2 regions of the Massilia sp. UYP32 genome follow, and region 1 is predicted to be linked to the other one. Evidence: riboswitches for the same ligand, from Rfam matches in the RefSeq annotation. Region 1 holds a riboswitch; the other holds the start of a gene.

Region 1 (4,851 bases):
CGACCGCCTGCTGTTGCCGCGCCTGGAGGGCAAGGTGTTTGCCAGCCGCACCCGTTCGCTGGCCGGCGTGCCGGATGCCGAGTGGCAGAGCGAGGAACGCAGCCGCTACCTGGCCGAGTACGCGAAAGACCGCGCCGCGGCGCGGACGCGGCTGGCGCGCTTCGATCCGCAGGCGCCGCTGCCGCCGGCCGACTGCGGGAAGGCTCAGTAGGGAAGCAGGGGCAATTGCTCGACCATCGCCGACACCGCGATGGCGCAGCACAGCATCAGCACGCCATACCAGCGCGCCAGCGACCGTTTCAGTTTTTCCCGTACGCGCATTCCCATCTCCGTCTTGTGCAGGCAAGAGAGCAGTGTGCGCGCGGAATATGTCATCAGTGTTGCAATAGCTCAACGGTGTGCGCGATGGAAAGAGGCCTTGTGGCTGCGCCGCTACGTTTGTGTCGACGCTCAGCGTAAAATAGCGCCTTGGACGAAAGATTAAGAGAGCAATAGTATGTCGATTCAATGGTTCCCTGGCCACATGAACGCGGCCAAGCGGGAAGCGGCCGAGCAGATGGAAAACATCGATCTGGTGATCGAGGTCCTCGATGCGCGCCTGCCCGAGGCGAGCTGCAACCCGCTGGTGGAAGAGCTGCGCAAGTTCCGCCAGCGCCCTTGCCTGAAGGTCTTGAACAAGATCGACCTGGCCGACCCGAACGCGACCGCCGCCTGGAAAGCCTATTACGACGCCCAGGACGGCGTGACCGCCTATCCGATGACGACCAAGAAGCCGGCCGACGTCGCCCGCATTCCGGACCTGGCCCTGTCGCTGGCGCCGCATCGCGGCGTGCCGACCAAGCCGCTGCGGATCATGATCATGGGCATCCCAAATGTAGGAAAATCAACACTGATGAACGCGCTTTTAAAGAAGCGCGTGGCCAAGGTGGGCGACGAGCCGGCCGTGACCAAGACCCAGCAGCGCCTGTACCTGAACAAGAACGTGGTGCTGGTCGACACTCCGGGCATGCTGTGGCCGAAGATCGCCATGGCCAGCGACGGCCTGATGCTGGCCGCCAGCCACGCGATCGGCACCAATGCGCTGGTCGAGGAAGAAGTGGCCGAATACCTGGGCGAGCTGCTGCTGCAGCGCTATCCGCAGCTCTTGAGCGCGCGCTACGGTTTCAAGACCGAAGGGATGGACGGCGTGGCTGTGATCGAGGGCGTGGCCCAGCGCCGGGGTTTTCGCGTGCGCGGCGGCGATTTCGATTACGAAAAGGCGGCGCACACGCTGCTGCAGGATTACCGCCAGGGCGCGCTCGGCCGCATCAGCCTCGAGACGCCGGAATCGCGCGCGGCCAGCCTGGCGCAGCACGAGGCCGAGATGGCCGAAAAAGCACGTATCGCGGCCGAGAAGGCAGCCGCCAAGGCCGAAGAAGCGGCGCGCGGCAAGCGCGGGACGTGATCACGCCGCTGGCGTCGCCCCGAACCTGAAACTCGACACCGCCAGATTCCCCATGAACGCGTCTTCATGATAGACGCAGGCGGCCGCCTCCTGTTCGGCCGCCCCCAATGCCACCATCAGTGGAATCAGGTGCTCCTCGCGCGGATGCGCCGCCCGCGCCATCGGCGCCGCATCCCAGCGCAGCAAGGCCTGCTCACGTTGCGCCGGATCGAGTTCGAGCAGCGCGTGCTGCAGCCAGCCGTCGAAAGCGCGTGACGCCTCCCGCCCGTTCGGCCCGAACTGGCGCAGGTTATGGTACGACAACCCGCTGCCGATGATCAGGATGCCCTCGTCGCGGAGCAGCGCCAGCGCACGGCCCGCCGCCAGGTGGGTGGCCGGATCCAGGTCGCGCCGGATCGACAGCTGCACCACCGGCATGCGCGCTTCCGGATAGACCGGGTACAGCATCGAGAACGTGCCATGATCGAAACCGCGTTCGGCGTCCAGCGCGGCCGGGTGGCCCGCGGCCTCGAGCAGGTCGGCCACGCGCCGCGCCAGCGCCGGCTCGCCGGGGGCCGGGTACTTGACCTGGTAGGTATGCGGCGGAAAGCCGCCGTAGTCGTAGATCATGCCGGGCGCCGTGCCGGACGACACCATGAACTGCGGCGTCTCCCAGTGGGCAGTCACGACCAGCACCGCACGCACCGCGTCGCCGGCCTCGGTCCGTAGCGCGGCAAGCGAAGCGGCCAGCTGGTCGTAGGCAGTGCCGTACTGCTCGCGCATCCAAGGCCACGGGCCGCCGCCGTGCGAGACGAAATAGGTGGGTAGACGTGCCATCGAGCGCTCCTGCTGTTGGATTGAAGCGACCATGTTAGCCCAAGCGACGGCGGCTTGCCGGCGGCCGGGCAGCCAGCACCTTGTCAAGGTATAATCGCCCCGTTTTGGTGCTCTCGCGCACGTCCAGGTGCGCGAAGTTAAACGGGAAACACGACATGGCCGCGCCACGCGCCGCCATGGAGGTGTGCTGCCCCCGCAACGGTCAACAAGCGCCGCGCTTCTCATCAAGAGCGTGGCGGACGGTCTCGACAACCACTGCGCCGCTGTACATTCTTTTCTGCGCAGGAAGGTGAGGCCGTCATGCTTGCCAGCCCGGATACCGGCCAAAGCAGGTGGAAGCGCCAGGCGCTTCCGTTGACTCCGGGCTGCGGGGAAGCAGGCCGGTGCCTTTTATCGAGAACACATTCATCATGATTTTTGCAGTTGCACCGCGCCGCGCGCCACTCGCACTGGCTTGCGCCTTCGCCATGTTCGCCCCTCACGCCATCGCCCAGGACAGCGCGCAGTCCTCCTTGCCATCGGTCCTCATCACCGGCCCGCGCTTCCCGGCCCAGGCCACGCCGATCGGCGCCACCGTCATCACCGCGGAGCAGATCCGCAGCGCCGGCGCCCTTGATGTCAATGCGGCGATCCGCAAGATCGGCGGCGTGTTCGGCCGCCAGAGCCTGGACGGCTCGCCCGACTTCGGCCTCGACCTGCGGGGCTTCGGCACCAACAGCGCCCAGAACACGGTGGTGCTGGTCGACGGCGTGCGCCTGAACGAGAACGAACTGGCGCACACGGTGCTGTCGACCATTCCCGTGGACACGGTCGAGCGCATCGAGATCACGCGCGGCGGCAGCAGCGTGCTGTACGGCGACGGCGCCACCGGCGGCGTGATCAACATCGTTACCCGCCGCGGCGCCGGCGCGGGAACGCACGGCTCGTTGTTCGCCGAAGCCGGCCGCTTCGACCACCGCGACCTGCGCGCCTCGATCACGCACGGCGCCGGCCCGTGGTCGTTCGACGCCGCAGTAAGCGACCGCAGCACGGATAACTACCGCGACAACAACAAGTACGAGCAGACCAGCTTCAGTGGCGGCGTGGGGTATGCCTACGCGCCGAACGGCCGCGCCGGCCTGCGTTTCGAGAGTTCGCGCGCCGATTCGCGCCTGCCGGGTTCGCTGAGCGAAGAGCAGTTCCTGACCATCCCGACCCAGAGCAACACGCCGAAGAATTACGGCTCGCTCGATACCGACCGCGTGACCGCGTTCGTCGAGCACCGTGTCGGCGCCTTCGAGCTGGCGGCCGATCTATCGCACCGCGAGCGCGAGGTTTCGTCCACCTACGACTTCGGCGCGCCGTCGACGTCGATCTACGAGGCCGAGCAGACCCAGTTCTCGCCGCGCCTGCGCCACACCCTCGACCTCGGCGACAAGCGCAACGAATTCGTCACCGGCATCGACCTGATCCGCTGGGAGCGCGAGGTTACCTCCAATTTCTCGGCCGGCGACGCGCGCCAGGACTCGAAAGCCTTCTACCTGCGCGACGAACTGCGTTGGAATGCCCCGCACAACGCCCGCCTGGCGGTGGGTGGCCGTCACGAACGCTTCGAGAAGGACTACAGCGACCCGCTGGCCTTCCCGCCGGTCGTGAACGAGCAGCGCAAGCAGTCGCTCAACGCCTGGACCGTGGAAGGCAGCATCGACGTGATGCCGCTCGTGACCGTGTTCGCCAAGGCCGGCCGCAGCTACCGCATCGCCAATATCGACGAAAACAGCTACCGTTCGACCCTGGACGTGCTGGAGCCGCAAACCTCGCGCGACCTGGAACTGGGCGTCAGCGCCGGCCTCGATGCGCGCAAGGTGACCGCGCGCGTGTTCCGCCACCGCCTGACGAACGAGATCTTCTACGACCCGACCATCGGCTATGGCGCCAACACCAACCTCGATCCGACCCGCCGCCAGGGCGTGGAGCTGGAAGGGCAAGCCGTCTTCGCCGACGCCTGGCGCCTGCTTGGCTCGTGGCAGTACGTGCAGGCCGAGTTCCGCGACGGCCCGAACGCCGGCCGCGAGATGGTGCTGGTGCCGAAACACGTGGTCACCGCGCGCCTGGCGTGGACGCCGGGCATTGGTCAGACCGCCGACATCGGCGCCCAGTGGGTCGACAGCCAGCGCTATGGCGACGACTTCACCAACAGCTGCAGCACCCGCATGCCGTCGTTCACCACGATCGACGCCCGCTATGCGCGCCGCTTCGGCCCGTGGGAAGTGGCGCTGTCGGGCCTGAACCTGGCCGACCGCCAGTACTACAGCCAGGCCTACAACTGCCGCGCCGGCATCTATCCAAGCGACGGGCGCCAGCTCAAGTTGTCGCTGCGCTTCGACTTCTGATGCCATGAAGTCCGCGCTGGCGGCCGTGCTGGCCGCAACCTCGGTCAATGTGTTCGCGGCGATCACGGTCGTCGACGACGCCGGGCGCACGGTCACGCTGGCGCGGCCGGCGCAGCGGGTGATCTCGATGGCGCCGCACGTCACCGAGCTGCTGTTCGCGGCCGGCGGCGGGGCGCGCATGGTCGGCGCAGTGGACTACAGCGACTATCCCGAGGCGGC
Region 2 (4,851 bases), on a different contig from region 1:
TCGAGTGGCGCCCCACGTGCACCACGGCGTCGGCCTTGAAGCGGTCGCGGATCCAGTGGTAGAAGCCCAGGAACTGGTGCGGCGGCGTGATGCTGGTGTTCGCGTGCAGCAGTTCCTCGTCCACTTCCCAGCCGCGCGGCGGCTGCGGGCCGATGAAGACGTTGCCGAACACCAGTCCCGGCACCAGCATCTTGCCGCCATCGACCATTACCTTGCCCGGCGCCGGGCCCCAGCCGCGCATGCCTTCGATGCCGTAGCCGATCAGGCGCCGGTAGAGGGGCGCCAGCGCCTTGCAGGGCCGTGGCCTGGCTTCATCGAGGCAGGCAAAGTAGCCTTCTTCCAGCGCATGCAGGTCGCGCGTGGCCTGCTCGCGCTGCGGATGGTCGACGCCCTCGACCAGGTGCAGCAGCTCCTCGATCACGGTCTCGGCCTGCTTGCGGCCCAGCGCGCGCTCTCCGGCCTTCTCGGCCGCCAGCACGTCGGCATGCAGGCGGCCCAGCAGGCCGTCCTGCATCTCGCCCCGCACCCGCGGCGACAGGGTCGCGAACCAGCGCGCGTAATCCTGCGCCGTGACGCCGTTGACGGCGCCGGCCATCTCGCGCAGGGCGGCGCGGTCTTCCGGCAGGTTGACGCCGCGCGCCATGATCATGTCGAGCAGCGCCTCGGGCGACGCTGGCAGGTCGCCGACCGTGTAGCCGGCGGCCTTGAGGGCATGCAGCATCCCGAACAGCGAGTCCGGCACGTTGAGGTTGTCGGCGCCGATGTTCTGGCGCCCCGGCGGATGGTTGTAGTAGACCATCGCGACCTTCTTGTCGGCGTTCGACTTGGCGCGCAGCGCCAGCCAGCGCGCCACGCGGCCCGACAGGCGATCGACTTCGGCCGGCAGCAGCACGGGCGGGCGGTTCTCGATGCCGGTCTGGCGGTCGCGCCGGGCCTGGCCCAGGGCCGCCACCACCATCGGCTGGCCGATGCCCTGCAGCTCGGGCAGGGCGACGCGGTACTGGACCGAATCGGGCGGCAGGCCGTCGGGCGACAGCTGCCACTGCATCGCGGTGCGGTCCGACAGGCGGATCGCCTTGAATACCGGGATGTCCAAACGCTTGAAAGCCGCCTCCACCGCCTCCCGGCCTTCGGCGGCGCCGACCACGAAATCCTGCAGCACCACCAGCGCGGCAGGCTTGGCGGGCGCGACCAGCTGCGGCAGGCGTTCGAGCGCTTCGCGCGAGGCGCCGCCCCAGCGCGTGAGCAGCTGCACGCAGGGCTGGCCGAGTTCTTCGATGCGCCGGCACAGCGCCGCTGGCACCACGCCATCCATGTTCGCCAGGTCGAGCACGACCACGGTCGGGCGCTCGCGCAGGCTGAGCGTCGACGCATTGCCCCACGCGGCGCCGTCCTGCAGCTCGCGCTGTCCGGCGCGCAGGCGCAGGGTCGGCTCGGGCTGCGGATCGGCCAGGGGCGTGCCTGGCGCGAGCAGGTGCCGCATCAACTCCGTGGTGTTGTCGACGCCGCCCGCCTGCCACACGCGGCGCGCTGCGAGCCAGTGGCGCGCGGCGGGCTCCAGCTCGGCCGCCTGCAACGCGGCCTGCGGCGGCGCTTCGCTCGCCAGCTGGCGCAGCAGCTCGGGCGAGAAGCCGGCCAGGCTGCCGTGGCGCGAACGCGTCATGAGGTTCAGGGTCGCCTCGCCGTTCAGCGCCAGCACCGCCGTCGCTGGCCTGGCGTGGCGCGCCAGAGCATCCTTCATGCGCCGTGCCGGATCGCCGAACAGCGACACCGCCAGGATGGTGTCGGCGCCGGCGATCCACTGCGCCACCTCGCGTTCGCCGGCCGCCATCAGCTGGGCCGGCGTGCGCAGCAGGATGCGGTCTTGCGGATGGCTGGCCAGGTGGCGGTGGGCGGCTTCGATCGCGCCCGGCGCGGCGCGCTCGGTGACCACGGCGAACAGGGTGGCGGCGCCGGCGTGCTGGAAGCCCGACATGCAGGCGAGCAGGAACACCAGCGCGACGCAGATGCGGACAGGGAGAAGCGTGTTCATGTGAACGTCGACCTTTCAGCTGCGCGCTTGACGCGCGCACGACAACAGGCAGCCGCCATCCTTCCACGATGAACAGGGACGCTTGCGCGCCGCGCAGGCGAGCGATCGCAGCGAATGACGCGAGCAGACAAAGAAGGAACAGCGGACAACCAACAGGCACGCCCTCACCCCGGGACGTGCGAATGCATCGTGGATGGCCGGTCTTCTGGCTCGCCGTCTTCCTTCCCCGGTCCTGCCTTCCCGTGCACGGGGCACAGTGGCGTTCGACCGGGGTCGTCAGGCTTACAGCAGCGGGGGCTGCGCCGGACTGGCGCGCGATGGCTATCGCGCACGTCACCGGCTTCCCGTTTCACCTCCCTGCAGACGAGCAGGAAGGCACCATTCACTTGATTGGGCGCGATTCTAACGCCAAGTTCGACCAGTTGTCACCGCATTATTTTTTGGCGGGCGAGCGCGAAGCGGCCCAGCGCGGCGACCAACAGCGCCCGATCGGCCCGAAAAATAAGTCGCATAGGTTTATTTAGCGGAAGGACGTATACTTACCGTCTCCCGCTGTCTTGCCCATCGAACGCCGCGCCATGCCGTCCTATAACGCACCGCCTCCCGCCTTTGACCCCGCCACCATGCCGCTGCTGCGCACCGTCGGCTCGAACCAGGTCGGCATGCGCGAGTTCAACGAGCGGGTCGTGCTGCAGGCGATCCGCACCCATGGCAGCCTGCCCAAGGCCGAAGTCGCGCGCCTGACCAATCTGAGCACCCAGACCGCCTCGGTAATCATCAACCGCCTGCTGGACGAGCAACTGGTGGTCAAGCGCGACGCCGTGCGCGGCAAGGTCGGCCAGCCGTCGCAGCCGATCGCCCTTAATCCGGAAGGCGCGTTCTCGATCGGCATCCAGATCGGCAGGCGCGCGCTGGACGTGGTCCTGCTCGATTTCACGGGCGCGCTGCGCTGGCAGTCGTCGACGCCCTACGCCAGCCCCGACGTGGAGCAGGTCTTCGCCGCCATCGATGCCAGGCTGCGCGAGGTGGACGACTTCCTCGGCCCGGAGCTGGCCCCGCGCCTGACCGGCATCGGCCTGGCCGCCCCGCTCACGCTGGGCACCTGGCACGGCCTGGAAAGCCTGCTGCCGCATCAGGCCGAAGCCTGGCGCCGGGTCGACCTGCGCATCCGCCTGCAGGCCATGACGCCGCTGCGCGTGGACTTCGCCAAGGACACGATCGCGGCCTGCGTGGCCGAACTGGTGGCCGGCCGCGGACGCAAGCTGAAAAGCTATCTGTACGTGTTCGTGGACACCCTGGTCGGCGGCGGCCTGGTGATCGACGGCGAGCCGCACAGCGGCCAGTTCGGCAACGCCGGCGCGATCGGTTCGATGCCATTGGGCCTGGCCGGAACGGACGAACGCGGCGTGGCGCCGCAACTGCTCGGGGCGGCCTCACTGGTGCGGCTGGAAGAGATGCATGCGCAGGCGGGATTGGCGCCGCTGGCGTTCGGCGACGACCGCCTCTTGAGCGGCCCATGGGAAGCGGTGACCCTGCAATGGGTCGAGGAAGCCGCCAATGCGATCACCTTCGGCGTCACCGGCGCGGCCTGCCTGCTCGACCTGGACGGCGTGATCGTCGACGGCGCCGTCAGCCGCGCCCTGCTCGAACGCCTGATCGCCGCGGTGCAGGAGCAGATGACGCGCTACAGCTGGCAGGGCACCGAGCGGCCGCTGGTGATGGCGGGAACGATCGGGATGACGGCCAAGGTCATCGGCGCAGCTTATTTGCCGCTGCATGCGAACTTCGCGCCGGCGCATGGCTTGTTCCTGAAGGCGGCGCGGCGCTAGTGTCTTGAATAGGCTGCACTATAAAAAAAACCCTGCGAATGATGCACTCGCAGGGTTTGTCGTACCGATCAGACCGGAAATCGTAGGGTAGGGTACGTGACGCTCAAGAGTCGCCCGTTACCCTCCCTCCGAACCGGACTTGCGCATTTCTACGCATCCGGCTCTCCATCAACAGTATCAACATTTTTCCAAAACCGGTTGTCCGGGAGAGCGCCTTGGTGGAGCCTGTGGTGACTCTTCCGAACCGACGCTTCAAAGACCCTGCGTCGGTGAGATCCCGAACCCGGCTTAGGACTATGGTTCAACCAATACAGGCTTAGCCATACGGGACTTGGCATGACGGAAGCAAGGTAGGTCTTTTCCCCGCGTCTCCGCCTTTTCCCGCCATGCTGCTTTCCCCTCTCCCTTTCGGGATTACAGTTGTTACCAACGAAGGTGGGACGGGTTGCCAGTAGCTTCCCAAGTAAGCTACACTACAGGCATAAATGCCGTAAGTACTTGATTTATAAGATTAAACGGCGCACTTAGAACGGAATATCGTCATCCATATCCGAGAAGTTCGGCGCCGGTTTCGGCTGCGGACGCGCGGCCGGAGCCGGTGGCGCCTGGCGCGGAGCCGGACGCTGCGGGGCCGAGTAGTCGTCGTCCATGCCGCCGCCCATACCGCCACCCATGCTGTCGCCGCCCATACCCTGGCGACCGCCCAGCATCTGCATGTTTTCAGCGATGATGTCGGTGGCGTAGCGCTCGATGCCGTCCTTGTCGGTGTACTTGCGGGTCTGCAGGCGGCCTTCGACGTAGACCGACGAACCTTTCTTGAGGTACTGGCCCACGATCTCGGCCAGGCGGCCGAAGAAGGAGATGCGGTGCCACTCGGTCAGTTCTTTCTGTTCGCCGGTATTGCGGTCCTTCGAGCGGTAGGAAGTGGCGACCGCGATGTTCGCGATGGCGTCGCCGCTCGGCATGTAGCGGATTTCGGGATCGCGGCCG

The links. Region 1 has a riboswitch for cobalamin ahead of ABIB42_RS00350 (TonB-dependent receptor). Riboswitches for the same ligand answer to the same signal wherever they lie in the genome.
Region 2: another riboswitch for cobalamin. It lies ahead of ABIB42_RS08225 (cobaltochelatase subunit CobN); the one in region 1 lies ahead of ABIB42_RS00350 (TonB-dependent receptor).

Annotation. Positions count from the first base shown of each region.
Region 1 covers NZ_JBNDIK010000001.1:68,493-73,343, forward strand. Annotated here, with positions in the region: gene ABIB42_RS00335 (hypothetical protein) at 1-211, shown strand, start outside; gene ylqF (ribosome biogenesis GTPase YlqF) at 497-1,444, shown strand; gene ABIB42_RS00345 (DODA-type extradiol aromatic ring-opening family dioxygenase) at 1,445-2,260, opposite strand; cobalamin riboswitch at 2,349-2,602, shown strand; gene ABIB42_RS00350 (TonB-dependent receptor) at 2,671-4,632, shown strand; gene ABIB42_RS00355 (cobalamin-binding protein) at 4,637-4,851, shown strand, end outside.
Region 2 covers NZ_JBNDIK010000008.1:103,818-108,668, forward strand. Annotated here, with positions in the region: gene ABIB42_RS08225 (cobaltochelatase subunit CobN) at 1-2,032, opposite strand, end outside; cobalamin riboswitch at 2,211-2,430, opposite strand; gene ABIB42_RS08230 (ROK family transcriptional regulator) at 2,611-3,861, shown strand; gene ssb (single-stranded DNA-binding protein) at 4,386-4,851, opposite strand, start outside.